DNA from 4 places in the Peribacillus sp. NPDC097197 genome. Region 1 is predicted to be linked to each of the others. Evidence: riboswitches for the same ligand, from Rfam matches in the RefSeq annotation. Region 1 holds a riboswitch; each other region holds the start of a gene.
The links. Region 1 has a riboswitch for S-adenosylmethionine ahead of ACQKL6_RS18200 (methionine ABC transporter ATP-binding protein). Riboswitches for the same ligand answer to the same signal wherever they lie in the genome.
Positions count from the first base shown of each region.

Region 2: it holds a riboswitch for S-adenosylmethionine, as region 1 does, so the genes downstream of both, ACQKL6_RS20080 (5-methyltetrahydropteroyltriglutamate--homocysteine S-methyltransferase) here and ACQKL6_RS18200 (methionine ABC transporter ATP-binding protein) in region 1, are expected to answer to the same signal.
Region 3: it holds a riboswitch for S-adenosylmethionine, as region 1 does, so the genes downstream of both, ACQKL6_RS03215 (bifunctional homocysteine S-methyltransferase/methylenetetrahydrofolate reductase) here and ACQKL6_RS18200 (methionine ABC transporter ATP-binding protein) in region 1, are expected to answer to the same signal.
Region 4: it holds a riboswitch for S-adenosylmethionine, as region 1 does, so the genes downstream of both, ACQKL6_RS10360 (Fur-regulated basic protein FbpA) here and ACQKL6_RS18200 (methionine ABC transporter ATP-binding protein) in region 1, are expected to answer to the same signal.

Region 1 is NZ_JBNNST010000018.1:54,490-62,336, forward strand. Features, by position in the region: gene ACQKL6_RS18195 (MBL fold metallo-hydrolase) at 1-799, opposite strand, end outside; SAM riboswitch class I at 1,126-1,235, shown strand; gene ACQKL6_RS18200 (methionine ABC transporter ATP-binding protein) at 1,305-2,321, shown strand; gene ACQKL6_RS18205 (methionine ABC transporter permease) at 2,308-2,976, shown strand; gene ACQKL6_RS18210 (MetQ/NlpA family ABC transporter substrate-binding protein) at 3,027-3,848, shown strand; gene ACQKL6_RS18215 (PucR family transcriptional regulator) at 3,983-4,882, shown strand; gene ACQKL6_RS18220 (ABC transporter ATP-binding protein) at 4,982-6,124, shown strand; gene ACQKL6_RS18225 (hypothetical protein) at 6,193-6,603, opposite strand; gene ACQKL6_RS18230 (MFS transporter) at 6,843-7,847, opposite strand, start outside.
Region 2 is NZ_JBNNST010000026.1:11,868-19,714, forward strand. Features, by position in the region: gene ACQKL6_RS20075 (hypothetical protein) at 16-540, shown strand; gene ACQKL6_RS20080 (5-methyltetrahydropteroyltriglutamate--homocysteine S-methyltransferase) at 577-1,680, opposite strand; SAM riboswitch class I at 1,765-1,864, opposite strand; gene ACQKL6_RS20085 (PTS transporter subunit IIC) at 2,081-3,118, shown strand; gene ACQKL6_RS20090 (hypothetical protein) at 3,402-4,439, opposite strand; gene ACQKL6_RS20095 (hypothetical protein) at 4,761-5,207, shown strand; gene ACQKL6_RS20100 (glycerol-3-phosphate responsive antiterminator) at 5,397-5,942, shown strand; gene ACQKL6_RS20105 (MIP/aquaporin family protein) at 6,150-6,974, shown strand; gene glpK (glycerol kinase GlpK) at 7,000-7,847, shown strand, end outside.
Region 3 is NZ_JBNNST010000002.1:170,059-177,905, reverse strand. Features, by position in the region: gene ACQKL6_RS03230 (Ku protein) at 1-30, shown strand, start outside; gene ACQKL6_RS03225 (phosphatase PAP2 family protein) at 120-794, shown strand; gene ACQKL6_RS03220 (MOSC domain-containing protein) at 1,280-1,921, shown strand; SAM riboswitch class I at 2,033-2,131, shown strand; gene ACQKL6_RS03215 (bifunctional homocysteine S-methyltransferase/methylenetetrahydrofolate reductase) at 2,238-4,085, shown strand; gene metH (methionine synthase) at 4,078-7,527, shown strand; gene ACQKL6_RS03205 (polysaccharide deacetylase family protein) at 7,731-7,847, shown strand, end outside.
Region 4 is NZ_JBNNST010000006.1:172,947-180,793, forward strand. Features, by position in the region: gene thiD (bifunctional hydroxymethylpyrimidine kinase/phosphomethylpyrimidine kinase) at 1-690, opposite strand, end outside; gene thiW (energy coupling factor transporter S component ThiW) at 659-1,192, opposite strand; gene tenA (thiaminase II) at 1,193-1,882, opposite strand; TPP riboswitch at 1,988-2,080, opposite strand; TPP riboswitch at 2,149-2,254, opposite strand; SAM riboswitch class I at 2,566-2,669, shown strand; gene ACQKL6_RS10360 (Fur-regulated basic protein FbpA) at 2,768-3,031, shown strand; gene ACQKL6_RS10365 (aspartyl-phosphate phosphatase Spo0E family protein) at 3,258-3,434, shown strand; gene ACQKL6_RS10370 (GNAT family N-acetyltransferase) at 3,490-3,996, opposite strand; gene ACQKL6_RS10375 (GDSL-type esterase/lipase family protein) at 4,161-4,859, shown strand; gene ACQKL6_RS10380 (ABC transporter ATP-binding protein) at 4,935-6,752, opposite strand; gene ACQKL6_RS10385 (DinB family protein) at 6,937-7,434, shown strand; gene ACQKL6_RS10390 (acyl-CoA thioesterase) at 7,600-7,847, shown strand, end outside.

The sequences.
Region 1 (7,847 bases):
ACACCCTACTCTCTTTCAGGATCGATGTAATGATATGCTCCGAATCCCATTCATGACCGGATATCTCGATAAGCGGATACCGATTAGGCAACACGTTTTGCTGAATTTCATGGACTTCCAATCCTTGATCATGCAAACGCAGAATTTCACCGCGCAGATTTTCCAAGTAACTGAGCTTTCTTTCAAACATTTCCTTTCCGTTCGGGACATATCCGGCATGGCAGCAAAAGACCTCTTTAAAATCATACTGAAGCAGTTTCTTGATGGATTCCATGATGACCGGGATAGATTCTTCCCTTAAAACTAGCTTCGTTTTCGGCGTTACAAACAGGTCACCCGAAAACAGCATGCCATTACTATGGTTCAGGTAAACCATATGGTCCCTCGAATGCCCTGGCGTAAAGATTGGCTCCCATGTTTGAGTGCGTGAATGGACGACCCCTCCTAATGGTTCTGCCTTGAAGGCATCCCTATCTCCCCAAAAAACTCTACGGTAAACGGGATATTCTGCATCCTTTGCACAAATATCGAGGGACATCGGATGAATATAGATGGGAACGTTCCTATGTTCCTGTATCCATGCGGCCCCACCCGTATGGTCCTCATGATAATGCGTCAGCGCAACCATATCGTAATCAGCGGTTTCAAAGAATGGAGTAAGTTCCTTCAACAAGATTTTTGCACCCGTATCAACTAACATGCCATCGGTTAAGAACACATTCACGCTCATGCCTGATTTGTTTCCTTCCGGTGTCCCTTTTACGCAAACCACATCGTTTATCGTTTTCATTTCCAGCATGACTTTCCACCCCAATCATTTTTTTGGAAAAACTCATCATCCTTTATTTACTAATTTACTTACAATAAATGTATTATCTCTCCATACTTTTTACAAGTATAATATTTTTTCTAATGATGGGAGTGATCAAAGTCCATATTCTTACGCAGACAGGCCATGTAAGATCCGGGACGTTCCGTGTAACTTAGCAAATGGCCACTATAATCTGGGCAAGTAGATCGTTTGATTCATAATCTTGATAAAATTCAAAAAATAATTGACATTACTGTATTTAACAAATAATATAGATTATATTAAAAAAATAATAAAATACTAAAATAGTAATTAACTTATCAAGAGTGACTGAGGGACCAGGCCCTATGACGTCCGGCAACCGCCCCACATCGGGAATGGTGCCCCTTCCTGCAGAATGAAATACCATTCTGAAAGATAAGACGGGATATAATTTCGCTGCCTCTTTCTGAATGATAGAGGTAGCTTTTTTATGTATAAGGAGGATAGCATCATGATTGAAATTCGTTCAGTTCGAAAGGAATATATCTCGAAGAATACCCGAGTTATCGGAGTGGATAATGTATCTTTAACCATTCAAACGGGAGAGGTTTATGGGATTGTCGGGTATAGCGGCGCGGGAAAGAGTTCATTGATTCGCTGTCTGAATCTTCTTGAGCGTCCGACCAATGGTAGCATCATCATCGATGGCGTCGACTTAACAACCTTATCAAGCCAGGAGCTTCGCAAACAACGCCAGAAAATCGGCATGATATTTCAGCATTTTTCCCTAGTCAGTTCCAAAACGGTTTTTGACAATATCTCCTTCGCCTTGAAAGCCGCCCATCAACCAAAGGAGGTCATTACTAACCGCGTTCTGGAACTTTTGGATATCGTTGGCCTTCGGGATAAAAAAGATGTTTATCCGGCTCAACTCAGTGGCGGACAAAAACAGCGGGTAGGCATTGCACGGGCCTTAGCGAATGACCCTACCGTCCTATTATGTGATGAAGCGACATCAGCCCTTGATCCAACCACTACGAAGTCGATCTTACAGTTGTTGAAAAAGATCAATAAAGAACTGGGCATCACCATCGTGCTGATCACCCATGAAATGGAAGTGGTCAAGGAACTGTGCCATCGTGTCTCCGTCATGCAAGATGGACGAATTATTGAAGATGGCCCTGTTTATGAAATATTTTCACAACCCAAACAAGAACTGACTAAGCAGTTCATCAGCAGCGTGCTGGATTTTGAACTTCCTCCCCACCTTATAAGGGAAAACAAAGGAACGATTATCAAAATACAATTTGAAGGGCAAACCGCTGGTGAATCGATTCTCTCGGATACTCTACAAAACTATTCTGTCAGAGGGAATATCCTGCACGGGAAAATTGAATATATCCAGGATATCCCTCTAGGAATCTTGATCATCGAATTGATTGGTGAGCCTGAAGAAGTGCAAGTAGCCCTTGAATACATAATAAGCCGGACCCGATCCGTGGAGGTGTTAAAGCATGTCACTGCTTGATTCCATCATCAATATTTTGCCTGACCTTAATAAAGCCTTTCTGGAAACGATTTATATGGTCGGAATTTCCCTTGCGGTTGCCCTCCTGATTGGACTGCCTCTAGGAGTATTGCTGTTTACGACGACCAGGAATTTGTTCTTTGAAAATATCACGTTGAATCGGTCCCTCGGTTTCGTGGTTAATCTAGTCCGCTCGATTCCGTTTATCATTCTTTTAGTCGCTTTGCTTCCTTTAACCGAATTCCTTACCGGGTCAACGATTGGACCGCTAGCGGCTTCCGTTTCCCTATCAGTCTCCGCCATACCTTTTTTCGCTAGGATCGTAGAATCTACATTGAGGGAAATAGATAAGGGAGTGATCGAAGCCGCGATCGCCGTGGGCGCTTCCCCATGGATGATCATCAAGGATGTGCTTCTTCCTGAAGCAAGGCCTGGAATCATCCAAGGCGTGACATTAACGACGATATCACTCATCGGCTTCTCGGCTATGGCAGGAACAATCGGCGGAGGAGGAATCGGTGACCTCGCGATTCGTTTCGGCTATTACCGTTATGACAACACGATCATGATCACAACGGTGGTCGTTCTGATCTGTCTTGTCCAAATCATCCAAATGATAGGCGATAAGGCCTCTCACTATGTAAACAAACGATAAGATTCATGAATGTTAACGATGACACTACATTAAACAAGGAGGAATTTTTCATGAAAAAAATCACTTCATTATTATCTATATGTGCATTAGCCCTTGGGTTGTCAGCTTGCGGAAATGACGATGCGACAACTAAAACGGAGGACAAGAAAGAATTAAAAATCGGGGCAACGACTGGCCCTTATGCCGACATGGTCATAGAAGCCATACAACCCGGACTTGAAGACCTTGGCTACAAAGTGGACATCGTCGAATTCAGTGATTATATCCAGCCGAATAAATCACTTGGTAATGGTTCGATCGATGCCAACCTCTTTCAGCATAAAGTGTATATGGATAATTTCGCAAAGGAACATGACTTAGAGCTCTCTGACCTTATTATTGTTCCAACGGCACCGATGGGCATTTACTCCACGGAATACAAATCATTGACCGATATTAAAAATGGTGCGACCATCGCCGTTCCCAATGACCCAGTCAACCTCTCCCGTGCACTTAAAGTTTTATTGGATGAGGGCCTGATTGACGTGGATCCGGATGTTGATCCATTAAGAATATCTGAGAAAGATGTAACAAAGAATCCGAAGAACATTCAATTCGAACCACTGGAATCGGCACAATTACCTCGTGCAACGGACAGTGTTGACCTATCGGCCGTTCCTGGTAACTTTGCGATTGCCGCCAAAATGGACCTTCAAGATGCTCTTGCATTAGAAAACATGCCAGATACGTATCGCAATGTCGTGGCTGTAAACACTAAGGATAAAGACGCCCAATTTGCAAAAGATATCAAATCAGTTGTAGAAAGTGCCGAATTCGAAAAGGTGATTGATGACAAGTTCCAAGGCTTCGGTAAACCCGATTGGATGAAATAAGGAAACAGCAAGTATGGGTCTGCTCCTGTCTGGGGCAGGCCTTTACTGATTAACAATACCTACGAACGCAGTCATTGTTTTCTTTTCCGCTTTGCCCTTTTTGGATATAATGGAATGGAAAGAAGGTGAACATGATGCTTAATAAGCTTAAACATACATTCCCAAACTCCCTTTCAGATAAAAAAGATGCACAGGACATCTCGGCATATTTCTGGTTGGAAGATCCATTCGGCCATACAATTGGCATTCCCCGCTCAGACATATCGGCGGAGGGAATCCGTTTGCTTACGCTACTCTTTGACACTCCATCACTCCAAAGTCCAAACACCTCCACTACCCAAAAAACTACTTGGAATGATTTTTTATTTGGGCCGCGTGCCTCCCAGCCCCTAACGAACTGGGAGAATGTCCGGTTCACCTACTTTAACCTGGCCCATGGGGATTTTTCACACGATCATTTCGAGGAAGCGATTCTCTCATTCGTACCATCCGATTCCATCCTGGTCTGGGAGAATGAAACGGCGGGAACCTTAATTGAATCAGACATGGATGAACCCTTATCGACGCATGATTTTCTCGCCATCTCATCTACACTCGAGAGTGACTTTTACGTGAAGATCAGGGTCTATGCCGGTCGATTTCACCCTGTCGATGCGGACCTTCATCACCATCTGATACAAGAGAGAAAATGTTTCACACTTTCTTTGCTCCATCTATCCGATGTTAAGGTGACGGAATTACCCAATATTATCCCCTACGCACTCATGAATGCCTGTACTGACATGGATAAAAGATGGTACATCAATGAATTGCTTGGCAAGACGCGGCAGGATCATGAATTGATCAAAACGGTTAAAACGTATATCGAATGTAATTCCAACGCCTCATTGGCAGCTAAACAACTTTATATCCATCGGAACAGCCTGCAATACAGGATAGATAAATTCGCTGAAAAAACAGGACTGGATGTACGGAATTTTCCGCATGCTTTGGCTGCCTACCTCCTCATTCTCTTAAATGAGCAAAAAGGATAATTATCCCTTTTGTGCAGTGTGCCCATATTTATTTCAGTATTGATAGAGTAGACTATAAATATCATTACGAATTTAGGAGTTTAAGAGGAGGAATAGTTCATGGCAGAGTTAGTATTGGATCATATCTTCAAGATTTATGATAATAAGGTGACAGCCGTTAAAGACTTCAACCTTAGCGTGGCCGATAAGGAATTCATTGTTTTCGTCGGACCCTCGGGGTGTGGAAAGTCGACCACTTTAAGGATGATTGCCGGCCTTGAGGACATCTCCCAAGGGGATCTTTTTATAGATGGCAAGCGGGTCAATGATGTGCCTCCAAAAGATCGGGACATTGCGATGGTTTTCCAGAACTACGCTTTATATCCTCATATGACCGTCTATGACAATATGGCTTTTGGACTGAAGCTAAGGAAAACGCCGAAGAAGGAAATCAAGCAACGCGTCCATGATGCTGCCAAGATCCTTGGACTTGAAGACTTCTTACAACGGAAGCCTAAAGCCCTTTCTGGCGGGCAGCGCCAGCGTGTGGCACTTGGAAGGGCCATTGTTCGGGATGCCAAAGTCTTCTTGATGGATGAGCCCCTTTCCAACCTTGATGCAAAACTTCGGGTACAAATGCGCGCAGAAATCGCTAAACTGCACAAACGGATCAATACAACAACGATTTATGTCACCCATGACCAAACAGAAGCCATGACCATGGCCACCCGGCTTGTAGTCATGAAGGATGGCATCATCCAGCAAGTGGGTGCACCGAAAGATGTCTATGAAAAGCCTGTAAATGTTTTCGTAGGCGGATTCATCGGCTCACCTGCCATGAACTTCTTTACAGGTACCTTGCAGGATGGATTCATTCAAATTGGGGAGCAAACACTTGAGGTGCCTCCTTTCAAAATGGATACGCTTCGTAATCAAGGCTATATCGGAAAAGACATCATTCTTGGCATCCGGCCTGAGGATTTCCATAACGAAGAAACGTTCATTTCCGCATCGCCCACTTCAACATTCACGGCTCAAGTCGATGTGGCCGAGCTAATGGGTGCCGAAATCATGCTCTATTCGACATTCGCCGGACAGGACTTTGTTGCCAGGGTGGATGCCAAACATATCATCCAGGCTGGTGATGCCATTGACCTGGCCCTTGATATGAATAAAACCCATTTCTTTGATAAAGAGTCCGAGCAACGTATTTTTGACGAAGAATCAGAAATGGAAGGCAACCAGCAAACGAAGATGGCTTAAGTAATTACTTTTTGATTTGGATTTGCATCCAAATGGGGGAAGCCTTATCGACCAAGGCTTCCCTCAACTTATTTCTCAAATCGAACCAATGTCTTTTCAGGCATTTCAATCGAATCAACATTCAATGTATCCATTTTTAACGTTAACTCACCTACTCGTTTTTCTTTCTCCTCCCCTACCCAGCAACTATACAATTCGAAATACTCACCTTTCTCAAGATAGTCATTCATCATTTCACATAATGCCGTAAGCTTCTTTTTTGATTCAAAACACTGGCTTGGACTCATATCTTTTGAAATTTCAATTCCCCAGTCGGATGACACTTCATAAACAAACTGTGCCGTGAATTGATACTTTTTTACATGTTGTTTGTCGTATTTACTTGAAAAACAATCTCCAATCTGAATTAAGGCGTTATGCTCTTCATCTTCACTAAGACGGAGTTCCACGTTACACCCAATATAGCTCGCTAAACTCACATTACATGCTCCTTTATACTCCTCTTTTCCTCGATATATGGACGATCCGCCGAACTATTCTATTCCAAAAACTTACCTCATCCACTTCTATCGACCCGCTCCACGTTTCTTTTTTCAGCTTCATTATCCTGCGTCTAATCGCCTGCCTACCACGAAGCAATAAGACTTTAAAATATGGCATTCACGTTCATCACTTCATAACGATTCATGAGGTAGTCCTCCCATCCAAGGTAGGGATCTTAATTAGCCCAACGCTTCTTCAACATTCCATTCAACTTTTCAGATCCGAACAGCATGGCCATCACATAAACCAGAGCAAAGTACGGAAATACATCAAGCGTAGTGTACGAAGCAATTAACCCTAGAAAGGGCGGCAAAAGGGTGGTCCCCGTGTATGCCACAGCCATTTGATATCCTATGATGGACGGTGAATGGGTTTTACCGAACCTGGCGGGGGTCTCATGAATCATGCAAGGATAAATGGGGGCCAAGCCCAATCCGACTATAACAAAACCGACAAGCGACATCGTAACCGGCAAGGGCAGGATAAGGAGTACCGTCCCAATAAGTGCTGCAATCTGTCCCAATCGGATCATGAGCTGATGGTTGGTGACCTTCAAAAGAATAAATCCTGTTATAAGCCGTCCTAGCATAATACCCGTATAGAAAAAAGAGACCCCTTGAGCGGCCAAAGCAGCTGACATGCCCTTGCTATTCACAAGATAGCTGCTTCCCCACAGTCCTAACGTTGATTCAACGCCGCAATAGAAAAAGAACGTGAACAATGCATACTTGACTCCTTTGATTTTAAGCGGCCTTTCCTTGGATACCCGTTCTTCCAAGTAATCCGGATTCACTGTGCTACCTTCATCGATTGGCACCCTCCGAGAGACTAGCTTCCATAATGGAAGGGTTAACACGAGTAAAAGGGCTAGGGTGAACTGGATATAGGAAATGGTTACATAACCAGCTCTCCATGTGCCTTGATTAGCCATATAATAAGACATCATGATGGGTCCTATGCTTGCCCCCACTCCCCAAAAGCAATGAAGCCAGTTCATATGATGGGCTTTATAATGCAACGCCACGTAGTTATTCAGCGCAGCGTCGATAGCTCCTGCACCCAGCCCCAAAGGGATCGCACAGATAATAAGCCAATCCAGAGAGGGAGAATAGGCAATGCCAAATAAGGCCACCGCTGTCAGGGCCACACTTATACACGTGACCTTTCCCGTCCCCAGTCG
Region 2 (7,847 bases), on a different contig from region 1:
AGGAGGATGATTGGCATGTTCGGTTTGTCTGATATCACTAAATTTCTCTTTTCCTTTTTTCTGATTTTACCGGTTGTCACGCTCATTCATTTAGGTGGGCATCTATTCTTTGTCACACTATTTGGCGGTACAGAGAAAAAAATCAAGATCGGATGTGGAGATAAGATTTTCTCCTTTTGCAATATAGAAGTGAGAAAATACTACTTTTGGAATGGGCATTGTGAGTTCAAGGGATTAAAATATGATAATAAGTTCACGAATAGTTTGATTTACTTAGGGGGAGCCCTCTTTAACCTAATTAGCATGTTGTTGATATATAGTTTGGTTTATCAGGGAATCTTGGAGAAGTCGGTCCTCTGGTACCAATTCATATATTTCTCTTTCTATATTATGTTCTTTTCCTTATTTCCGATGTATTTTTCCGATGGGTCGCCAAGTGATGGAAAGGCCGCAGAATTGACATTGAAGAACCAGCTCGATGATAAGGTGACAGATGATGTAGTGGGGAAGAAAGAGGATGAGGACGATCGATGTTGTTGAATAAAGGGACGAGCATAGGCTCGTCCCTTTTTGTTCTTATCCCCATACTTCTTTGGCGACATCCACAACGAATTTTAACTTTTCCCATTGCTGCTCTTCCGTTAGCTTGTTGCCAAGATGTGTGGAAGCGAATCCGCATTGAGGGCTTAAGCACAAGTGTTCATGTGGCACGAATTGTGCCGCTTCTTTAATACGTGATTTAACGGTTTCTTTATCTTCAAGTTCGCCATTCTTCGAAGTAACCACGCCAAGAACGACTTGTGCGCCGTCATTTGGAATGTGTTCTAATGGTTTAAAATCCCCTGAACGGTGATCATCGTATTCCAAGAAAAATCCATCTACATTTTCCTTGGCCAATAGAGTTGGGGCGATACGGGCATAGCTGCCTTCAAAAGCCCAAGTCGATTGGTAATTTCCACGACAAAGGTGAGTCGTGACAACCAAATCCTCTGGTTTTCCCTCCAACGTCCCATTAATCACGCGCAATGCTAAATCGATTAATTGTTCCCTTGTATATTTCCCCTCTTTGAACTGGAAGTCCGGAGCGGAAAGCCTGGCTATGTATACATCATCTAATTGTAAATAACGTACACCGGCATCGTAAAAGGCTTGTAAAGCATCTTGATAGGCTTTGATAATATCTTTTGCATAGTCTTCGATGTCAGGATAGATTTCTTCATTATGGACCCCTACCGCAAATAATTGATTGGGACTAGGGATGGTTTGTTTCGCCACAGCCCGTCCGTCCACGATTTCATTAAACTCAATAAAGTCTTTAATAAAGGGGTGATCTGGGTTGAAAGAAATTTTTCCTGTATTCCGAACGTTATAACGTTCTGTTTCAATTCCATCAAATGTGAGGCCTTTTTCCGTGACATACCCTTCGATTCCATTTAAATGTTCCAAGAAGTCAAAGTGCCACCAGGTGCGTCTGAATTCCCCATCAGTCACTGCCTCTAAACCGATTTCTATTTGCTTATCGACGATACGCTTGATTTCCTTCGTTTCAACCTCGCGTAATTGTTCTGCGGTAATGATTCCTTCTTTCCGTTGCTTTCTTGCCAGATGTATACTTTCTGGTCTTAATAGACTTCCTACGTGGTCGGCTTTGAATGGAGCTTTCGTTAAAGTGATAGACATGGTAGATTCCTACTTTCCTTATTAAAATATAAAAACCTCTTCTTTCAAAAAAGAAGAGGTATAATCAGCAATGCTTATATTCTCTTCTTATCTTCAAGTTGAACACTTCTGGAATTAGCACAGTACAGTAAAGTCTGTTGCTGAGGTATCAAAGGGCCAGTCCCTCCACCTCTCTGGATAAGAATATGAACTATTCAATTAATTACGACTATACAGGTAGTATTAGTAAAGGTCAATAGAAAACAGATAATTTAGAATATAATCGTTATTAGAAAGTAAGTTTCTCTTAGTTAAAATACTTTTATACACTTTCGCGGTGAAGTGTTAAAAAAATCCTTTGACTATTGTCAGAATATTTCTTATAATTGTATACATTATAGCGAGATAGGGGATTATTCAGATGAGAGATTTTTTTAATAAATTATTAACGGGGATGAGCATAGGGATTGTCGTTTCATTAATTCCGAATGCTTTGTTAGGGGAAATACTTAAACTATTGATTCCACATTTTCCCGTGTTACAGCATATATTCGATATCACCGTTTTCGTGATGAGCTTGTTACCTGTCATGATTGGGGTGATGGTCGGGATTTCGTTCAAGCTATCATCCATTCAAACGGCCAGTATCGGGATCGCGGCCATGGTCGGAAGTGGCGCCATCCAGAAAACGGCTGATGGTTTGTTTGCCCTTAATGGGATTGGCGTTGTAATCAATACTGGAATTACCGCGGCATTGACCGTATTGTTCCTGCAACTAATTGGCGATAGATTAAAGGCGTATGCGATTCTTTTGATGCCGACTTTAAGTATCTTGGTACCAGGAATGATTGGATACTTAATTCTGCCATACGTAAAATCCGCTACGGGACTATTAGGAGTCGGCATCGCTAACGTGACGTCATTGCAGCCCATTTTGATGGGAGCCATTATTTCCGTTATATTCTGTCTCATTATCTTATCTCCCATTTCAACGGTTGGGGTGGCGACGGTCATTATGCTCTCAGGTATAGGATCTGGTGCGGCCAACCTAGGAATCGTGGCAGCTGGTGTGGGCCTAGCCATTGCAAGCTACAAAGCGAATTCATTAGGGACGGCTTTAGCCCATGTGTTGGGTTCCCCTAAGATTCAAATGAGGAATTTCTTCATGAAACCGAAAATTGCGTTTCCCATGTTAATCACGTCCGCTATTCTTGGTGCGTTGGCAGGTTTGTTAAACATACAAGGGACCCCGTATAGTGCTGGATTTGGTTTATCGGGATTGGTCGGTCCCTTGAACTACATGAAACTGGCGGAAGGCGGATGGATTTTCAGTAACATATCCATCATGGTCATCATTTTCTTCATTCTTCCGATTGTGTTGAACCTTGTACTAATCTACGTTTTCTCAAAGAAATTAAAATGGATTAAAGCAGACGACTATACCTTGCATTTTGAATAAAAGGAAACCAAATAAAAGAAGCAGTCAGGCGTTTAGCTCTGGCTGCTTCTTTTGATGAGGAGGCTAATTCAAGGGTACTTCAACTTTTAAATCTAGAATCTGCGGTATCTGATGATGGCCAGGATTCATTTCATCCACTTTACTCAGGATAAATACACGTCTAAACGATTCCACTTACCTTCTTTATAGAGGCAAGCTGGACATCGCACCGGTTGAAGAAGAAAATAGAAAGAGCCATAAACCGAAGCGTATCTCGACGGTTCATGGCATCGGTCTCATCCCGTTAGGAGTTGGTCGAAGGGATGAAGGTTTCTGCGATATGAGATGTGATTGGACCGTACTTCTCCTGTTCGCTAGCGGGATAGGTAATGATAAAGGTAGTGCCCACTTGATCATTAAAGTAGTACCTCTTATAGATAATTTTCCTATTTTCTTCGTAGGAAATGACATACCAATCGTCTGTAAGTCGCTGATAGGCGATTTCTTCTGTGATACTTTTCAAATCATCTTCATAATACATTTCAATCGTTTCTTCATCGTTGATTATATTCGTATGGCTAGCAAAGGCGGTAATTTCAAATTCCTCATTATAGAACCTGGCTCCATCACCATTGGTTGGTGGGGTGTCCATATTTAAGCCTTTGGGATAGTACATGGAGAACCCATAACGGCCATTTTGATATAGTTGGTACGCAGTTTTTTGACCGTCGGCTTTTTCTACGGTTTTCTTATCTTCAGTTTTCTTTACTTTCTTTTCTTCTGGTTGCGTTTCTTCCTGGTCTTTCAGGGCAAGATCGACTTGTTCCGTAAGTTTAGTCAACTCAGATTGATAGCTTGATAGTAAGTTATCCGACTCGAAGCTTTTTTCTAAAAGTTGTAATTTCTTTTGTGCTAAGCTGTAACTTTCTTTTTCGATAAGTTCCTTCACAATCTTCATCGTGTCTTCAAACGAAGAAGTTGTTTCCTGATCAGCAAGGATTTCCTCTTTTAGTTTTTTAGCTTCGGTCTGCAACGTGTTCAACGTGCTTTTATTCGTAATGACGGCATTTAGAGATTCAAGGGAAGTATCAAATTCTTTTTCTTCATATGCAGTGACTGCCGTATCCATATGATTTGCCTGATCTAGATAAGCGGAGGCATCCTCATCCCTTTTTTTCTCCTTTAAGGCCAATTCGAATTGGATGGCTGCCTGATGGTAATCCCGTTTTCCTAGATATTCAATCCCCTTGTCCAAAGCATCCTGGTACCCATCATTTGAACATGAAGCAAGGACGAATAAGCAGAGGAGGATAACGGTTAGTGAAAGGCCTTTTTTTATCATGTAATCTCCTATTCTATCGTACGGTATTTTAGTGCGAATTAATTTTACCAGAATTTGAACGCTGTGGGTGGTTTTGCAAGACGAATACAAAATTTAAATTATTTTGTTTGAGCGGTCATTCATCTGTCATCCCGAGTGGCGTTTTATTATTTAAAGGTGGTCAGATAATCAAAAAGGTTTGCGGAACCTGTTAGAACCGTGCAGATACTGATAAAATATGGTAAGTGTGAGGGGAGGGACGGTCATTGGTCGTTCCGCAATTACCCAATCTTGAATAAGATGATTCAACGGAGTTTTTGCATAGGGCAAGGGAGGGAAATCATGTTTGATAAATTCAAGGATATAATCAATAAGGCTACAACGGAGGGGGTTTCCATCCCCATTACGGCAAAGATGATGGCAAGTTTAATAGAAAAGAAGTCAGGTGAAGAAGACATTGATGTGCATATTTCACCAGAGTATATCGTGCTGCGCGGGACTACAGAGGTGAAGAAAATGATGTTGAAGAAAAAGGTTGCCTTCACCGTCACCTTGAAACCGGTGCAAATCGAAAAAAGAACGATTCTGTTTCAGCTTGTTGGGATGAAACCGGTTAATGTTAATTTCATCAACCATAAACTGTTTAATAGACCACCCTTCTTTGAATATCATAATCGGATGATCAAAATTGATTTTAACGCTTGGGATATGGTGAAAAAGGTACCGGTCGGGCAGATTAAGTCATTTGAGCTGGTTGAGGGTGCCATGAATATCAAATTGGCTCTTTGACTATCAAAAAACAACAAAAGGCCTAAATAATGGCTCTTTATTTAGGTTTTTTGTATGCTTAGGGTACACGCATTCTTTTCTAGTGGAATTTGGATAAATGCGAGCGTCCTTATGGAATGATGGTGGGACCTATTGTTTTTACGGCAGGTTCTGATTATGATGGGATTGTTAGCATAGGAGGAGGATATGATGGATCAGAAGATACTGCCTGCTTCGGCAAGCATGAAGGATTTCGAGAGGTTCTTGGAGAGTTCCTATGAGATAGGGGTTTTTCTGGATTTACATATATCACAGCTGAAAAATGTGAGCTTGATGGCCAAGCAACGTAATAAGAAAATGATTTTCCATGTAGATTTGATTCAAGGAATCAAAAGTGATGAGTATGCCACGGAATTCATTTGCCAGGAGGTCCAACCTTATGGCTTGATTTCGACAAAGTCCAGTGTGATTTTAAAAGCGAAGCAAAAGGGCGTTGTCGCGATTCAACGGATTTTTTTAATAGATTCCCATGCGTTGGAGAAAAGTTATAAGTTGGTAAAGAAGACAAAGCCTGATTATATCGAAGTGTTGCCAGGTGCCATGCCCTGGATGATTAAAGAGGTGAAGGAACATTTGCAAACGCCGATTTTGGCCGGAGGGTTGATCCGTAATTCAGATGAGGTCCTGAACGCACTTGAGGCGGGAGCATCGTCGATCACCACTTCCAAAACGGAGTTATGGAATATGTTTAAATAAAAAATATAAAACAATTTTCTATTTTTTGATAAATAGTTTGACAGCGTTTTCATTAACTAGTATATTAATCTAAAATACAAGTTAATAGATGTGACGGAGATAAGGAGATTCACAACGGAAAATTCCCATTTACTTGTGGGTTAGTTCTGCTGTGGGCCTCCTTTTATTGATTTATGGTCATTATTCTAGAGGGGAAGAGGTTTTAATATGACACCATTTTGGGGAGAAGTAGTAGGTACGATGATTTTGGTTCTTTTTGGTGCAGGCATCGGGGCGGGATCTTCATTGAAAGGATCTTATGCCAAAGATGCTGGATGGATTGTCGTGACGATTGCGTGGGGGTTAGCTGTGACAATGGGTGTTTTTGCAGTCGGTTCCATTAGTGGTGCCCATTTAAATCCGGCTGTCACCATAGGTTTTGCACTTATCGGGGAGTTTCCTTGGGGAGACGTTCCAGGATATATCATAGGTCAGTTAATTGGTGGGATTCTAGGTGCAACATTAGTATTCTTGCATTATTTACCGCACTGGAAGGGTACGAACGATCCGGGTGCCAAGCTTGGTGTATTCGCGACTTCACCAGCGATCCCACATACTTTTTCCAATCTATTAAGCGAAATGATTGGTACATTCATCCTTGTTCTTGGTTTACTATTTATAGGGGCCAATGAATTTACGGAAGGGTTAAATCCATTTGCAGTCGGTTTATTGATCGTTGTGATCGGGATGTCCCTAGGTGGGACAACAGGATACGCCATTAACCCTGCCCGTGACTTGGGTCCACGTATTGCACATTTTCTCCTTCCTATTCCAGGTAAAGGAGATTCGAATTGGGGCTATTCATGGATTCCAGTCGTAGGTCCGATAGTAGGTGGGGGACTCGGAGCCATCTTTTATAAAGCATTCTTTTTAGGTGAAATCACGATAGTAAGTTGGTCTGTTTTTGCAGGAAGCCTAGTATTATTGATAGTGGCTTACGTATTTGGGAAAAAGCAGTCGCATGAAATAGAGAGTAAGAATATAGCTAGTTAATTTAAAGAGGTTGGGGGAAAATACTATGAAAAAATACATCTTATCTTTGGATCAAGGAACAACAAGCACACGGGCAATATTGTTCAATGAAAAGGGCGAGTTGGTCCATGTAGCCCAAAGGGAGTTTACACAGCATTTCCCGAAACCGGGCTGGGTTGAGCATGATGCCAATGAGATTTGGGGGTCGGTTTTAGCCGTCATTGCGAGCGTCATATCGGAATCCGGCATAAAGCCTGAACAAATTGCCGGGATCGGAATAACGAACCAGCGTGAAACGACAGTCGTATGGGATAAGGAAACGTCAGTCCCTATCTATAATGCCATCGTATGGCAATCCAGACAGACGAGTGCCATCTGCGAAGAGTTGAAGGAAAAAGGTCATAATGACATGTTCCGGAAGAAAACGGGATTATTGATTGATGCTTATTTTTCCGGTACAAAGGTGAAATGGATCCTTGATAATGTGGAAGGTGCACGTCAAAAGGCCGATGAAGGCAAACTACTATTTGGAACGATCGATACGTGGTTGATCTGGAAGCTCTCAGGAGGGAAAGCCCATGTGACGGACTATTCCAATGCTTCAAGAACGTTGATGTATAACATCCATGAATTGAAGTGGGATGAAGAGATTCTGGAAATCCTGGATGTTCCGAAATCCATGTTACCGGAAGTCAGACCTTCTTCAGAAGTGTATGCGAACACGATTGAATATCACTTCTTCGGGCAATCGATTCCAATTGCCGGTGCAGCAGGTGACCAACAAGCCGCTTTATTCGGCCAAGCTTGCTTTAATCAGGGAATGGCGAAAAATACGTATGGAACAGGATGTTTCATGCTTATGAATACGGGTGAAAAAGCAGTCGATTCCGAACA
Region 3 (7,847 bases), on a different contig from region 1:
AGAGCGGAGCCTAAAAAGAAACAAGCGTAAAAAAAGCCTGAGCGAAATCTATCGCTTAGGCTTTTTTTGTTTTATCCTAGAGGTAGCGTGATAAATGAGGGAAAAGGTGGTGTCCGAGAATGCATAACTTTTTTAGCATACATATTTCAAAAAAACTTCTTTATATTGCCATGATGGCTGGTTTAATCCTAGTTTATTTTTTCATTTTTATTGAAATTGTGGAAGAACTGAAGGAAGGGGAGTTAATCGAATTTGATAAAGTCCTTATCAATTTCATCCAAGTGCCCTTTAGTGAACAATTTATCAGCTTTGTGACTACGCTCACATTTTTTGGGTCGGTGACATGGATAGTCGTACTAATTGGTATATTTGCCTTGATTTTGGCCTTATACAGAAGAAAACAGCTTGCTTTATACTTAATAATCACTTCAGCAATGGGTGGGGTATTTAATTGGGGGCTAAAATATCTTTTTCAAAGGGAAAGACCCGATATCGCTCCATTATTATCCGTTTCCGGATATAGTTTTCCTAGTGGTCACTCTATGGCTTCGGTTATCGTTTACGGAAGCATTGCAGTTGTATGTTTACGAATCGTCAAAAGTAAATATATGAACGGCATTATATGGTTTTTGGCTTTTTTGGCTTCATTGGTCATTGGATGGAGCCGCATTTATCTAGGGGTGCATTACCCGAGCGATGTTGTGGCAGGTTTTGTTGCCGGAGCTGCTTGGCTAACGATATCGGCATGGCTGTTACGATACCTGGAATATAAGGGGCGAAAAAATAGAAGCTAAGGGGAAAATGAAGGCATAAGAAAATCACCAAAATTATCAAAAAAGTGGTGTACTGTGAGGAAAGTAATGATCGCACCTATAAATTTTCATTAAAAGAAGGTCGCCTGTTCAATTTGGTAGTTACTTGTTAGGTATAAATAATTAGTAAGGATCTACAGTTTTCCACCCTTTTTAAAAGGAGACAAAAAAATTCGCCCCCTAAAGAGCGACAATGAGGAAATTAATCGTGAATCAACATATAGGCGACGGATTGTCTTTTTCGACTATATATTGTGTTCATATTCTATCATAATTAATTTGGAAATAGCAACTAAATTACTAAAACAAAGGGATTATTTTTATATCATTCTCTTTTCACATCGAATTTTATACCTAGTAAAGAGGTTATTGCTTTTTTTTGGTATAATCAAATAATTGAATAGATTGAATATAAAGAATGTTTCTTTATTGCAATCTGGAAATTTAAAAGAAATGGAAGATGTCCAATGGAAAATCGTAAAATCATGTCTCTTCAAATTGGGATGCCAAAAGAGGAGGAGCTTTCGGGGGTAAAGATCAAAACGGCAATGGATAAGAAGGCCATCGACTATATCACCGTAACAAAATCAGGGATTGATAGGGATGGAGTGGGTAACAGAAAGTTCCATGGAGGGCCTGACCGTGCTCTATGTTTTTATCCCTTTGAGCATTATGATTTATGGAATCGAACATTCAATAAGCAGCTTTCCATCCCTGCATTTGGGGAGAATTTGACGATTGCTGGAATGACTGAACGTCAAACGTTTATAGGCGATATCTATCGCATTGGCGGGACCGTTATTCAGATTACACAGGGGCGTATTCCTTGCTCGACCATCTCCCACTTTAACAAAGAGCCAGAGTTTTTGAAATTGGTGATGGACACTAATCTAACTGGCTATTTTGCTAGGGTTATACAAGAAGGGGTAATTGGCCAACAAGATGATATCGTGTTATTGGATCGGCTTCAAGATAAGGTTACGGTACTTTATGCAACGGATGTCATCCTTCATAAGCGTGATGGGGAGGAGGGGGCAATGTCCTTGCTTTCCATTGAATCCTTGTCGGAAGAATGGGGAGCCTTGCTTTCTAAAAGGATGTATCGTTAAAAAGTCTGAAGAAAATGAAAAAATGATAAATATACTCTTGAAATTATCAGATGATTCATGTAAATTAAATATAAATAAATTTTGAAATGTTTAGAAAATTAAACTTAATAAATCTTATCGAGAGAGGTGAAGGGACTGGCCCGATGAAACCTCAGCAACCAGCCTAGGCAAAGGTGCTAAATCCAGCAAGCAGAGCTTGATAGATGAGGAGAATGTTTCGAAAAAAGCCTTCTTCTTTGAGAAGGTTTTTTTTCTTTACTCTCACACTCATAGAAACCGACAAAAACCATAGTGTTTTTAAGAGAGGGTGTACTAATTGGATTTTCGTAGTGAATTGAAGGAAAGAATGCTAGTTGGAGACGGCGCGATGGGTACGTTGTTGTACTCCTATGGAATCGATCAATGTTATGAGGAAATAAATTGCACCAATCCTGATAAAATTGAGTCTATACATAGGGCCTATTTAGAAGCGGGTGCAGATATTCTGCAAACCAATACATATGGTGCCAATTTCAATAAATTGAAACGGTATGGGCTGGAGGAAGAAGTCAGTCGGATCAATCGCCAAGGAGTCAGCCTTGCTAAACAAGTAGCGAAAGGGAAGGCTTATGTTTTTGGTACAATTGGGGCCCAGCGTAGTATACGTAAATCGGATTTAAGTATAGAAGAAATAAAACGGGGTTTTCGAGAACAATTATACAGTTTGCTCCTGGAAGATCCCGATGGAATTCTTCTTGAAACATTCTATGATTTTGAAGAGCTTGAAACGGTGCTTCAAATTGCTAAAAAGGAAACGGACCTGCCGATTATTGCAAATGTATCGATGCATGAACTTGGAAATCTTCAAAATGGATTTCATTTGAATGAAGCTTTTCAAAAGCTAGAGTACCTAGGTGCAGATGTCGTTGGGGTGAATTGCCGTCTGGGCCCCCATCATATGATAAGGGCACTGGAAGAAGTGAAATTGCCTATGCAGGCGTCGATTGCCATCTATCCTAATGCAAGTCTTCCAGATTATGTGGATGGGAGACTGGTCTATAAAGCGGAACCAGAATATTTCGGTTCAAGTGCACTCGAATTACGAAAACAAGGAGCAACCATTATAGGGGGTTGCTGTGGTACGACACCACTACATATACAAGCTGTGAACGAAATGATTGGCACTTTAGCGCCAGTCAAGGAAAAAATTACGAAAGCTCGACATATAGAAATTATTGAAGTGAATAACCAAAAACAAGAATTAGCTCTTCATGAAAAGGCAAAAACGGATAGAACGATCCTAGTTGAGCTTGATCCACCGAAAAAGTTAGGAATCGAAACGTTTATGGCAGGAGCTGAAGCCTTGAAAAAAGCTGGGGTGGATTCCATTACTTTAGCTGATAATTCACTTGCTTCACCAAGGATATCGAATTCGACCTTAGCCAATTTATTAAAGGCTGAATTAGGGGTGAATCCGATGGTCCATATTACGTGCAGGGACCGAAATCTTATTGGGTTACAATCCCATTTAATGGGATTGCATACGGTCGGGCTGGATGAAGTTTTAGTTATCACTGGGGATCCTTCTAAGATTGGTGATTTCCCGGGGGCAACGTCTGTCTATGATTTATCTTCATTCGATTTGATAAGTCTGGTTAAGCAATTCAATGAGGGCTACTCCTATTCCGGACAAAGTCTAGGGAAACGGGCTAATTTCAAGATTTCCGCAGCTTTTAATCCAAATGTGAAATATCTCGATAAGGCTGTTCAGAGAATGGAAAAGAAAATCGCTTGCGGTGCTCATTCGTTTTTGACACAGCCAGTTTATTCAGTAGAACAAATAGAAGAAGTCTATCAGGCGACAAAACATTTGGAAACACCGATTTTCATGGGGATAATGCCCCTTACCAGTACGAGGAATGCCGAATTCATCCATAATGAAATACCGGGGATTAAATTACCTGACAGTGTACGGAAAGCAATGGCCTCAGCGGGAGCTGATCCAGTAAAATCAAGGATTGAAGCTATAAATATAGCAAGGGAATTGGTAGACGCAGCCCAAGAGAGGTTCAAGGGAATTTACTTAATAACGCCTTTCTTACGCTATGAAATGACAGCGGAACTTACTACATATATTAAGGATCATGATCGTAAACAAACATCTGAGGTGGCAGGACATGAGTAAAAGAGAAATTAACGTGCAATTACAATCAAAGATTCTTCTTCTTGATGGAGCAATGGGCACCATGATTCAAGCTGAAGATTTAACGGCCGAGGATTTCGGTGGAGAACAATACGAAGGGTGTAATGAGTATTTATCGTTAACCCGTCCTGAAATCATTCAAACTATCCATGAAAAATATTTAGCGGCAGGTGCCGATATTATAGAGACTAATACCTTTGGTGCCACAAGCTTAGTGCTGGAAGAATATCAATTAAGCACGCTTGCATATGAACTTAATAAAGTATCGGCAGAGCTTGCCGTAAAAGCATGTGAAAAATATTCAAGTGATAATTGGCCCAGGTATGTAGCGGGTTCCATGGGACCAACGACAAAAACTTTATCTGTTACAGGTGGAACGACTTTCGATATATTGACCGATTCATATGAGGAACAGGCACTTGGCCTTATAGACGGTGGGGTAGACTTATTACTCGTGGAAACCTGTCAAGATATGCTCAATGTAAAGGCGGCCTTTTCTGGAATTAGATCGGCCATCGCTAAAACTGGCAAGGAAGTACCGATAATGATTTCAGGAACAATCGAGCCGATGGGAACGACGTTAGCCGGTCAGTCCATAGAGGCATTTTATTTATCGGTAGAGCATATGAACCCTCTGGCTGTCGGTTTGAACTGTGCGACAGGCCCAGAGTTTATGATTGACCATATCCGTACTCTAGCAGATCTATCCGACAATGCGATTAGCTGTTATCCAAATGCAGGATTGCCTGATGAAGAGGGGCATTACCATGAATCTCCCACTTCCCTAGCCGAGAAAATGAAACAATTTGCAGAAAAAGGCTGGGTCAATATCATTGGTGGCTGTTGTGGTACTACTCCTGAACACATTAAAGAGCTCTCAAGAGTTCTTAAAGATATTCAACCACGGAAATTACCTGAGGTTGCACATGGTCATGCCGTATCTGGCATCGAGCCGCTTATTTATGACGACTCAATGCGACCCCTGTTTGTCGGAGAGCGAACGAATGTCATTGGATCTCGTAAATTCAAGGAATTGATTCGTGCTAAGAAATACGAACCAGCAGCGGAGATTGCCCGGGCACAAGTTAAGAAAGGTGCGCATGTCATTGATATCTGTCTGGCAGACCCTGATGGAGATGAGTTCGGTGACATGAAAGAATTCATTGAAGAGGTCGTCAAAAAGGTAAAGGTCCCTTTAGTCATCGATACAACTGATGAAGCCGTTCTTGAACAAGCCTTGAAACATTCCCAAGGGAAATCCATCATAAACTCAATCAATCTCGAAGATGGTGAAGAGAGGTTTGAAAAAATCGTTCCACTTATTCATCAATACGGTGCGGCTGTCGTAGTAGGAACGATTGATGAAATTGGTATGGCGGTAGACGCCGAACGAAAAATAGAAGTAGCTACTCGCTCAGTGGATTTACTTGTAAACAAATACGGCCTAAAGAAAAGTGACTTGATTTTTGATCCCCTTGTATTTCCAGTCGGTACAGGAGATGAACAATATATTGGCTCCGCATTGGAAACAGTAAAAGGAATTAAAGCAATCAAGGAAAAATTCCCTGAATGTTTGACGATTCTTGGGATTTCAAATGTTTCGTTTGGCTTGCCTTCACGTGGAAGGGAAATATTGAATGCTGTTTTTCTTTATCATTGTACGAAAGCTGGACTAGATTACGCGATTGTGAATACGGAAAAACTCGAACGGTTTGCTTTAATACCAGAAGTGGAAGTGAAGCTTGCTGAAGCACTTTTATTTGATACCTCAACAGAAACACTGGCAACCTTCACTGAATTTTATCGTGGTAAAAAAGCTGAAAAGAAAGATGATGGAATTATTCTTCCATTAGATGAAAGGTTAGGTAACTACATAATCGAGGGTACAAAAGAAGGATTGATCGAGGACTTGAATGAAGCCATAGAGCGTGGTGATGCTCCACTGGAAATCATTAATGGACCATTGATGGATGGAATGAGCGAAGTGGGGCGGTTATTCAATGATAACCAACTTATTGTGGCAGAAGTGCTTCAAAGTGCCGAGGCAATGAAAGCCGCTGTTTCACATCTTGAACCGCTTATGGAAAATTCAGAGGATCATGCTAAAAAAGGGAAAATCCTTTTGGCCACTGTCAAAGGGGATGTCCATGATATCGGTAAAAACCTTGTCGATATCATTCTTTCCAATAATGGCTATGAAGTCGTGGACCTTGGAATTAAGGTTGCACCACAGCAAATCATTGAGGAAGTACGAAAGCATGAACCTACCATTATCGGTTTATCGGGACTGCTTGTAAAGTCAGCACAGCAAATGATCTTAACAGCACAGGATTTGAAACAGGCTGGGATTGACACCCCAATTTTGGTGGGTGGTGCCGCATTATCCCGTAAGTTCACCGATTTTAAAATCTCACCCGAATACGATGGGCCTGTTCTATATTCTAAGGATGCGATGGATGGTTTGGCCGTTACGAATATCCTACATGATACGAACAGAAAAATGGTATACCTAGAGGAACTGAAAAATAAACGTGAAAAGGCAAAAGCCAATGCTGCCATCGCCGCATTAATTGAAAAACCGGAACGTAAGCCAGTAAGTGCGGTTCCACTAAGGAATGTACCGGTCCAAAAACCTCATGATGTCAAAAGGCATATACTAAAAAAATATCCACTCGAAGTCATTCAGCCCTATATCAATAGACAGATGTTGATTGGACATCATCTGGGTCTAAAAGGGAAGGTGGCCGAATTACTGAAGGAGGGTAACGATAAAGCTATACAATTGAATGATTTGGTTGACGAGCTGATTGAATTCCTGAAATCCGAACCTGAATATGGATTAAATGCAGTATATCAATTTTTCCCCGCCCAAAGTGATGGTGACAAATTAGTGGTATACAATCCCGAGGATCATCAGGAAGTATTGGAAACTTTTGATTTTCCAAGGCAAGATACAAGTCCAAACCTTTGTCTGGCTGATTTTGCGAAGCCTATTTCTTCTGGCGAAATGGACTATGTTGGTTTCTTCCTGGTTACAGCAGGAAGAGGCATTAGAAAGTGGGCTGAAAAGTTCAAGAAAGAGGGAGATTTCTTAAAAAATCATGCCCTACAATCCCTTGCTCTCGAAACGGCTGAAGGATTTGCTGAAAGAATCCATCAAATGATGCGTGACGATTTGGGAATTAGCGATTCTATCGAAATGACCATGAAAGAGAGATTTGCTGCCAAGTATATTGGTCAAAGATTTTCTTTCGGGTATCCAGCCTGCCCGAATCTGGAAGACCAGGAAAAACTCTTCCGCTTATTACAGCCTCAGGATATTGGGGTAGAATTGACTGAAGGTTTCATGATGGAACCGGAGGCATCTGTTTCCGCCATAGTGTTTGCACACCCTGAAGCTAGATATTTTAATGTCGATAGATAAGTAAGGCAGCGGTTAAATCCGCTGTCTTATTGATTATGGCGAGTTAATTTCGAGAGCACATTAAGAATAGTATGGTGATAAATTCCTGATACAGAAAGTGAAGTTGTTAAAGACCATAATTCCATGCCTATATTCTAAAAAAATTTGATGCATGAAACCCCTGGAATAGTACACCTTAATGGTAAAAAGCAAGGGGGAGAATTATGAAGAAATTATTGCACTTATATACGATAGTATTCTGTTTTTCAATGATCCTAAGTGAAACACTTGCCGGACCCGTACATGCAATAATTCCGGAAGAAATAACTCCACTCGTCAAA
Region 4 (7,847 bases), on a different contig from region 1:
TTCAATGGACGTCGCTAAAGGAAGTCCATTAGCAAGATTAGATGCAATGGCAGAGGAAAGGGTACAGCCAGTTCCATGCGTATTTTTCGTATGAATGCGTTCACCCTTGATCCAAGAGAACTCCTTGCCATCATAAAAGAGATCATTTGGATTTCCTGCTGCATGTCCTCCTTTCAGTAAAACAGCCTTCGGACCCAGTTCCAGAATAGCGGTACATGCCTTATAAAAGTCCTGCTTCGTCCGGATCGGGAATCCGGTAAGGACCTCTGCTTCCGGTATATTCGGCGTGACAAGTGTAGCAAGTGGAAGTAAATCGATTTTTAACGACGAAACGGCCCTCTCATCTAACAGATGGTGTCCACTTTTGGAAATCATGACAGGATCAAGGACGACGATAGCCGGTTTAAATAATTTTATTGAATGGGCGACGGTTTCGACCGTCTCCTTTGATCCAAGCATCCCTATTTTTACTGCGTCGACACGAATGTCTTCAAATACGGCCGCAATTTGATCGGTGATCACAGGGAGATCGATGGGCTGTACAGATCGAACTTCCAAGGTATTCTGTGCCGTAACGGCGGTGATAACAGACATGCCATAAACCCGATGGGCCGAAAATGTTTTTAAATCAGCTTGGATGCCGGCTCCGCCCCCAGAGTCAGATCCGGCGATCGTTAGTGCCCTTTTCATAAAAAAACCCCTTCATATAATGATTTTTTAAGAGAACTTTCAATAAAAGAAAGCCTATAATTGCGCCCGTTAAAGAACTAAGAAGAAAAGCTGGCAGAAAACCAAAAAGTGCCGCTTTTTTTCCCAATAATAAAAGCGCGATCGGATAACAGGCGATGGATCCGAGAATGCCTGTCCCCACTATTTCTCCCAAGCAGGCGTGTCCCATCCTTCTTGTTTTTTGGTAGAGGAAGGCCGCCAGCAGGGCACCAACCATGCTTCCCGGAAATGCAAAAATTGAACCTGTACCTGTCATGTTCCTGATAAGGGATACTAAAAAGGCCTGGGTCACAGCAAAAAGCGGCCCCAACATAACGGCTGTCATGACGTTGGTTACATGTTGAATAGGAAACACCTTCGCAAAACCAACAGGGATGTAAACGAATGAGCTAGTCAGGGTAGTGATGGCCGTGAACAAGCTAGTCAACGTCATTTTCCGTAACAAGTTACCAGTATCTAGCATTTAAAGAGGCCAATCCTGTTCGTTGTGAACCATGTCCCAAAATAAATATTCATATCGGGAGGTCATTAAAAAGTGTTTCTCTAATCTTTTCAATTCCCCCTCAGGCATATCTTCCGTCAGTTCGTCTAACAGCTTGGCCAACCATTTGTGCGCATCTGCGAATTCGGGGGATGCATACGATTGAATCCAAGCGATATAACGATTTGTTTCTAGTGCTGGACCATTTTGTTCTTTTAATAACGAGCCAATTTCATAGTAATCCCAGGCACAAGGAAGTAAGCAGGCAATAAGGTCGGCTAAAGTTCCATGATGGGCAGCATTGAGCATATAACCTGTATAGGCAAGGGTAATCGGAGTTGGTTCGGTATTTTCCAATTCCTCAGAACTAATTCCGAACTCCTTGCAGTAGCTCCTATGCAAATCCATTTCTACCTGTAGAGTCTCATTTAAAATACTCGCAAATTTGGTCATGATCTCAAGGTTAGTGGCCTTGATGGTCCCTAAGGCAAAAAGCTTGGCATAATCCATAAGATAGATATAGTCCTGCTTTAAGTAATAGGCGAATTTCTTTTCTGATAGTGTCCCGTCTCCAATTGCTTGAACGAAAGGATGAGTATGATTCTTTTTCCAAATTTCTTTTGAACGTTCGTGAAGTCTAGCACTGAAAGTTTTCATTTGGGTTTTCGCCATGATTTTTCCCCCTTATAATTCATTCACATACAAAGGAGGGGAGTGTCCAAAAATGAAGAACAGCCGCTTTCATATAGAAAGCGGCTGTTCTAGGAATGTACGAATCCCTTTTTCAACCTGCTTTCCTCCGCTGGTATGACCAGATCAGGTACAAAGGGTTTGATTCTCAGCCTATTAATGGCTCCCCTAGCAGTTTATTATTCAATTAAACGAAAACCCCGTTCCTGAAAACGGAACGGGGCAGATGGATGAAGTCAAATATACGACGACGATATCATCCACTTTCCTCCGCCGGCATCACCCGGATCAGGTTCAAAGGGTCCGGAACATCATTCCATCTCAGTCTTTTAGAAGACTCCCCTAGTGGTATTTCGTATGTGATTATTGTCATCATATCAGATAAAAAGGAAAATGCAACCTTTGAATCCAATAGAATTTTATGAGTATCTTGTGGCGTGAAAGGGGTAGTAGGATAAAATCCCCATTGGCAAATGGAGCATACCTAACCCACGGTCAATTGGAGGAAAATATAGTTATTAGCAAAATAGGGATATGGTCTTACCTTGTGCTAAAAGGGCACACGGAAAAATAATATAAAAATTAAAAATTAAAAATTATTTGAATGCAATTGACTTATCCTTGCAAGTGGGATAAAATCATGTCAAAATCATTTATATTCTGTATTCTTATCCAGAGAGGTGGAGGGACTTGGCCCTATGAAACCTCGGCAACAGACCCATCGGGGAACTGTGCTTCTTCCAACAAGCAATCGCTTGGAAGATAAGAAGAGACGAACGGACCTCTGTCGACCTCTTCTTGGATTAGAAGGGGTTTTTATTTTTGTCAAATAGGGTTTAAGAATCCCGTACAACAGGTATATATATTTTGGCTTTAGCAAAGCCTATAAGATTAGGGGCATTATATGTGGAAAATATGAATAAAAGGAAAGGGGCCATTCATATGGCAGAGTTTTTCGAGAAAAAAGAACAGAGGAGAGCATTGTTGATAGAAGAACTATTATCAAATGGTGTATACAAAACCTCTGATGAAAAGCATCTCTATGATGCTCCATTAAAAGCTCTTGAAGATGAATATAAGATTGTTATAGATAAATCAGGTAATGAGTCACCTCCAGAGTGCATGACTTAGTTAACCTATAGTGAACAATCAAAGAGAAAAAGCATTTGCTGTGTAAAGGCAAATGCTTTTTCTCTTTGAACTGACATAAAAAGTACAAAATAGAAAAATATAATGGGTATTTTGTCACATTTCACTAGTGAAATAACATATTTAAAACATGTAAAATGATTGATTTCGCCTAGTGCTTTGGTTATGATAAAAATGTAAAATAATTGAAAAATAGGAAGTGATTATATTGAAGCCTCCTCATATAACAACAGTTGAAAAAATTGAAGAAAAACGAAAAGAAATGATTATGTTAGCAAAAAATTATGGTTTGACAAGCAGGATGACCATTCAAGCAAGTCAAGAGTTGGATTCTTTATTGAATGCGGTCACACATATAAAATTCCTGGGAGTTTGTCGCGAATAATCAGTACATCCCACTAGACCATTCAAATCCAGGCAATCGCCTTTTGCAATGGAAGTCATGTAGTGACACGTTTACCAAGAATGACCAAATCGCGTTCCACTCCATCGAGTTCTGCTATTTTCGGTAAATGCGCCCATTTTTCAAAACCAAATTTTGAAAAAAGCTTAATACTTGGTGCATTGTGTGCGAAAATAAATCCAAGAAGTGTCTTAATCCCTATCTTCGGACTCACCTCTATAGCCTTTTGGATTGAAAGTTGTCCAATTCCTTTCCCACGGAACTCCTCATCTATATAGATGCTAATTTCAGCGGTAAAATCATATGCGGGTCTACCATAAAAAGATTGAAAACTCATCCACCCAGCTGTTTTTCCATCATGTATGATCATATATAATGGCCGTTTGAGAATATGATGTTCCTCAAACCATTTGAGCCGTGATTCTACTGTAACTGGTTCTGTATCCGCAGTGACCATCCTCGAAGGTACTGTAGAATTGTAAATTTCAATAATTTTAGGCAAATCCTCAAATATTGCTTCCCTGAATTCTATAAACTCCTTCATCATTAAGCTCCAATCCATTTATTATGGCATTCCAATCACCTGAGTACAGGTGCATCATGCAATTTAAGTTTTTTATTAGATTATTCGAATGTTAGGCTTGTCCTCTTTTTGGGTATTTAAAAATAAAATACTTCCTAGTGAATACAAAAGGAGAAGCAAAACAAATGAAGAAAATCGTTGGCTTATTTTTTATTGTACTTGTTATTTGTTTAGTTGCCTATGCGTTTCAGGCAGTAGATGCGAAAAACGATCAAAGAGTCATGGCATTTGGAGATTCTTTGACTTACGGAAAGGGCGATAAAGAAGGGGAAGGATATATTGATGACTTGAAACATAAAACGAATGATTCCGATTCAGAAAAAGTCCAATTCTGGAATTATGGTATTAAAGGTCAGGAAACGGACGGTGTCATTAAACAGCTCGAAGATCTTGAGATTAACACAAAATTGGATAAGGCTGACACATTTATCGTCTATATCGGAATCAATGATTTAATTAACAGTAATGGTGGAAACTTAAAAAAAATCAATGATCAAAAGATAAATGATGAAAAGAAAGAGTATGTACAACATTTAGATAAAATTCTTTCTGAGCTTCTAAAGAAAAATAATAAAGCTGATATCTTGGTGATAGGGTTATATAACCCCAATAAAGACGACTTGAAATTAGAAAACCATATTAGTGATTATAATCATTCGATTCAAAAGATGGTGGACAAGGATAGTAGACTAAAGTATATCCCTACAAACGATTTATTCGAAAACAAAGATAAAAAAGCATACTTCAGTGATGAAATTCATCCAAATGAAGAAGGCTATCAGCTTATAACCAATCGAATCTTAGATAAATATGATTTTAAATAAGAACGATAAAAGGGCATGGAAACTTGATTTCCATGCCCTTTTAGGTTTATTTATCGGGGGCGGATTTCTGGTTGGTTATGTTTCTGATGGTGCCTCCGCCTGTGGAAACTGTAAGTCATGGAGCTGCCGATAGCGACCATTATTTAGTAGCAGTTGTTCGTGCGTTCCATTTTCTTGAATTACCCCTTTTTCAAGAACGACAATTTGATCTGCCTTTTGAACGGTTGATAACCGATGGGCAATGACGATTGAAGTCCGGTTCTCTAATAGGTTGGATAACGCTTCCTGAATCAGATGTTCGGATTCCGTATCGAGCGATGCCGTCGCCTCATCGAGAATGATGATTTGGGGATTCTTCAAAAGGGCCCTGGCGATGGCAATCCGTTGCTTTTGGCCACCAGAAAGTTTGACCCCACGTTCTCCGATTTGTGAGTCATATCCTTTTGGGAACGTCTTGATGAAATCATGAGCATATGCCGCCTTAGCCACTTCGATAATTTCCTCGTCCGTTGCGTCGAGTTTACCATAGGTTATATTATCGCGGATGGTCCCGGTAAACAAAATAATGTCTTGCGAAACAACCCCCATTTGGTTCCGTAAAGATTTGAGGGTGAGATCACGAATATCATGGCCATCCATTTTTATTGTCCCTTGTTGGGGGTCATAGAAACGAATTAAAAGGCTGGTAATCGTTGATTTCCCTGCCCCGGATGAGCCGACAAGAGCGGTTACCTGTCCTGCTTTTATCATCAGGTTAAGATTTCGGAGTACTGGTACCCCCTCGACATAAGCGAAATCAATTCCTTGAAATTCGATTTGTTTCGTGATTTTGGGAACATTAATTGCTGTCTTTTTGTCCTGGATTCCAGGTTGTGTCTCCATTATTTCGGTGATCCGTTCAAAAGCTGCAGCCGATTGTTGCACGATACTGATTACACGGCTGAAATTACGGATTGGACTTTGCAGAAGCCTGAGATAAGCCAGGAATGCCACGATTAATCCAATCGTAAATTCTCCCTGCATCACTTGCCAGGCACCAAATACAATCACGGCGATCAGACCTAAATTATTCATTAAATCTATGAGCGGGCCAAACATGGACCTCAGTCGAACTGATTTGATGTTTGCTACCGTATTCTCATGATTTCGGTCCGCGAATCGTTTTGATTCAAATTCTTCATTTGTGAAGGATTGGATGAGCCGTATGCCGGAAAGGGAATCCTGCAGCTGATTGCTGACATCGCCGGCCGAACTTTGCACGCTTCTGAATGAGAGGCGGATTCGTTTACCAAATACACGTGTCAGATAGAACATGAACGGAAAGGTAATGAGAAGGACCACGGTCAGTTTCCAATTGATGAACAGCATATAGATTGCGATGGCAAAGAAGGTGACCGTATCTGTAATAACTTGTAGCATGCTTGATGAGATGAGTTGTTGAAGCAGGTTCACATCATTCGTGAGCCGGGACATTAAGTCACCCGTTCTATTTTTATCAAAAAATTTCATATCCAATTTTTGAATATGGTCATACATTTCATTTCGTAAATTCATGATCGCTTTTTGCCCCACTTTAGATACGATATAGCCGTTCACATAATTAAGCAAAGCTAACAATATGGCCGCAAAGAGGATACCTATGCCTACCCAAATCAATGAGTCATATTCTTTCCCAGGTATGACATCATCAATCGTATATTGCGTAAGTTGTGGGATGGAAAACTCAAGCATGGAAATGAAAATCATTATGCATATGATCATACTTGAAAATTTCCATCTGGATGGGATACGATTGAATATTTGTTTCAACATTGACCGAATGCTTCCTTTTGATGGTGCAGCTGTCAGGGTGCTACGGCCCTTGTGGCTGAAAGGGATATGTCCCCCGCTCATATTTAATCACTCCTATGGTAAATTGAAAGTTGTCTTTAAAAGCAAAAAAACCTTTATGAATATCATAGAGGTTTTAAAAAAATAGACAACTTTTGAGCGGTTTTTCTTTAATAAAGAACCTTATATTTTACAACTTATCCCTTCGGTGGAATAATTATAAAAAAGTGAATAAGGAGCTGGTAGAGTGGAAGAAAACACAAAAATCAGGGAAGAACTTCTCCAGGCAGTGAACGGGTTATCGGATGAACAGGTAAATGCACATCCCGAAGATGGACGTTGGAGCATCATTCAGGTATTGGAGCATCTATTTCTAATGGAGAGGGCGGTAACAAAAGGAATTGCCGATACACTGGCAAGTGGCGAGAGCAATCGAGTAGATGATAAACCGATCCAGTATACATTAAATCGTGACGTAAAAGTGGACGCGCCTCCATTTGTCATTCCGTCAGAGAAGTTCCAAACATTAGCTGAAGTAAAAGCTAAGCTCGCCTCTTCACGTAAGGCATTGGAAAAGGTAATCTCCCAAGCGAAGGAGAATGACTTGGAAGAGAAGTCATTCCCACACCCCTTGTTTAAAGATTTAAGTTTGAAGCAGTGGATTCCGTTTGTCGGTTTGCATGAGAAACGGCATTTATTGCAAATTGAAGAGTTGAAGGCCAAACTAAAAAAACTCAGCCAATAGGTGAGTTTTTTATATATATGTATTGATTTAGGAAAGACTATATAAGCAGTACTTACCTATTGAGAGATGAGAAAAATGTGGGTAATAATCATGATTATTGCTTTAACGCGCAAAATTCGTTAAAGTGAACTAGTGAGAAAATGGACATAAAGGAGTGCAGTCACCATGGAAGAAATAAAACATTGCTCGGACTCTTTGGTTATAAAAACGAGTCTAGTTCTACCACCTGATACAAATAATATCGGTACAATGTTTGGTGGGAAATTAATGGCTTACATTGATGACGTTGCGGCCATTTCTGCCATGCGCCATGCTAGAAGTAATGTCGTTACGGCATCGACCGATTCTGTCGATTTCCTGCATCCCATTCATGAAGGAAATGCAGTATGCCTAGAAAGCTTCGTTACGTATAC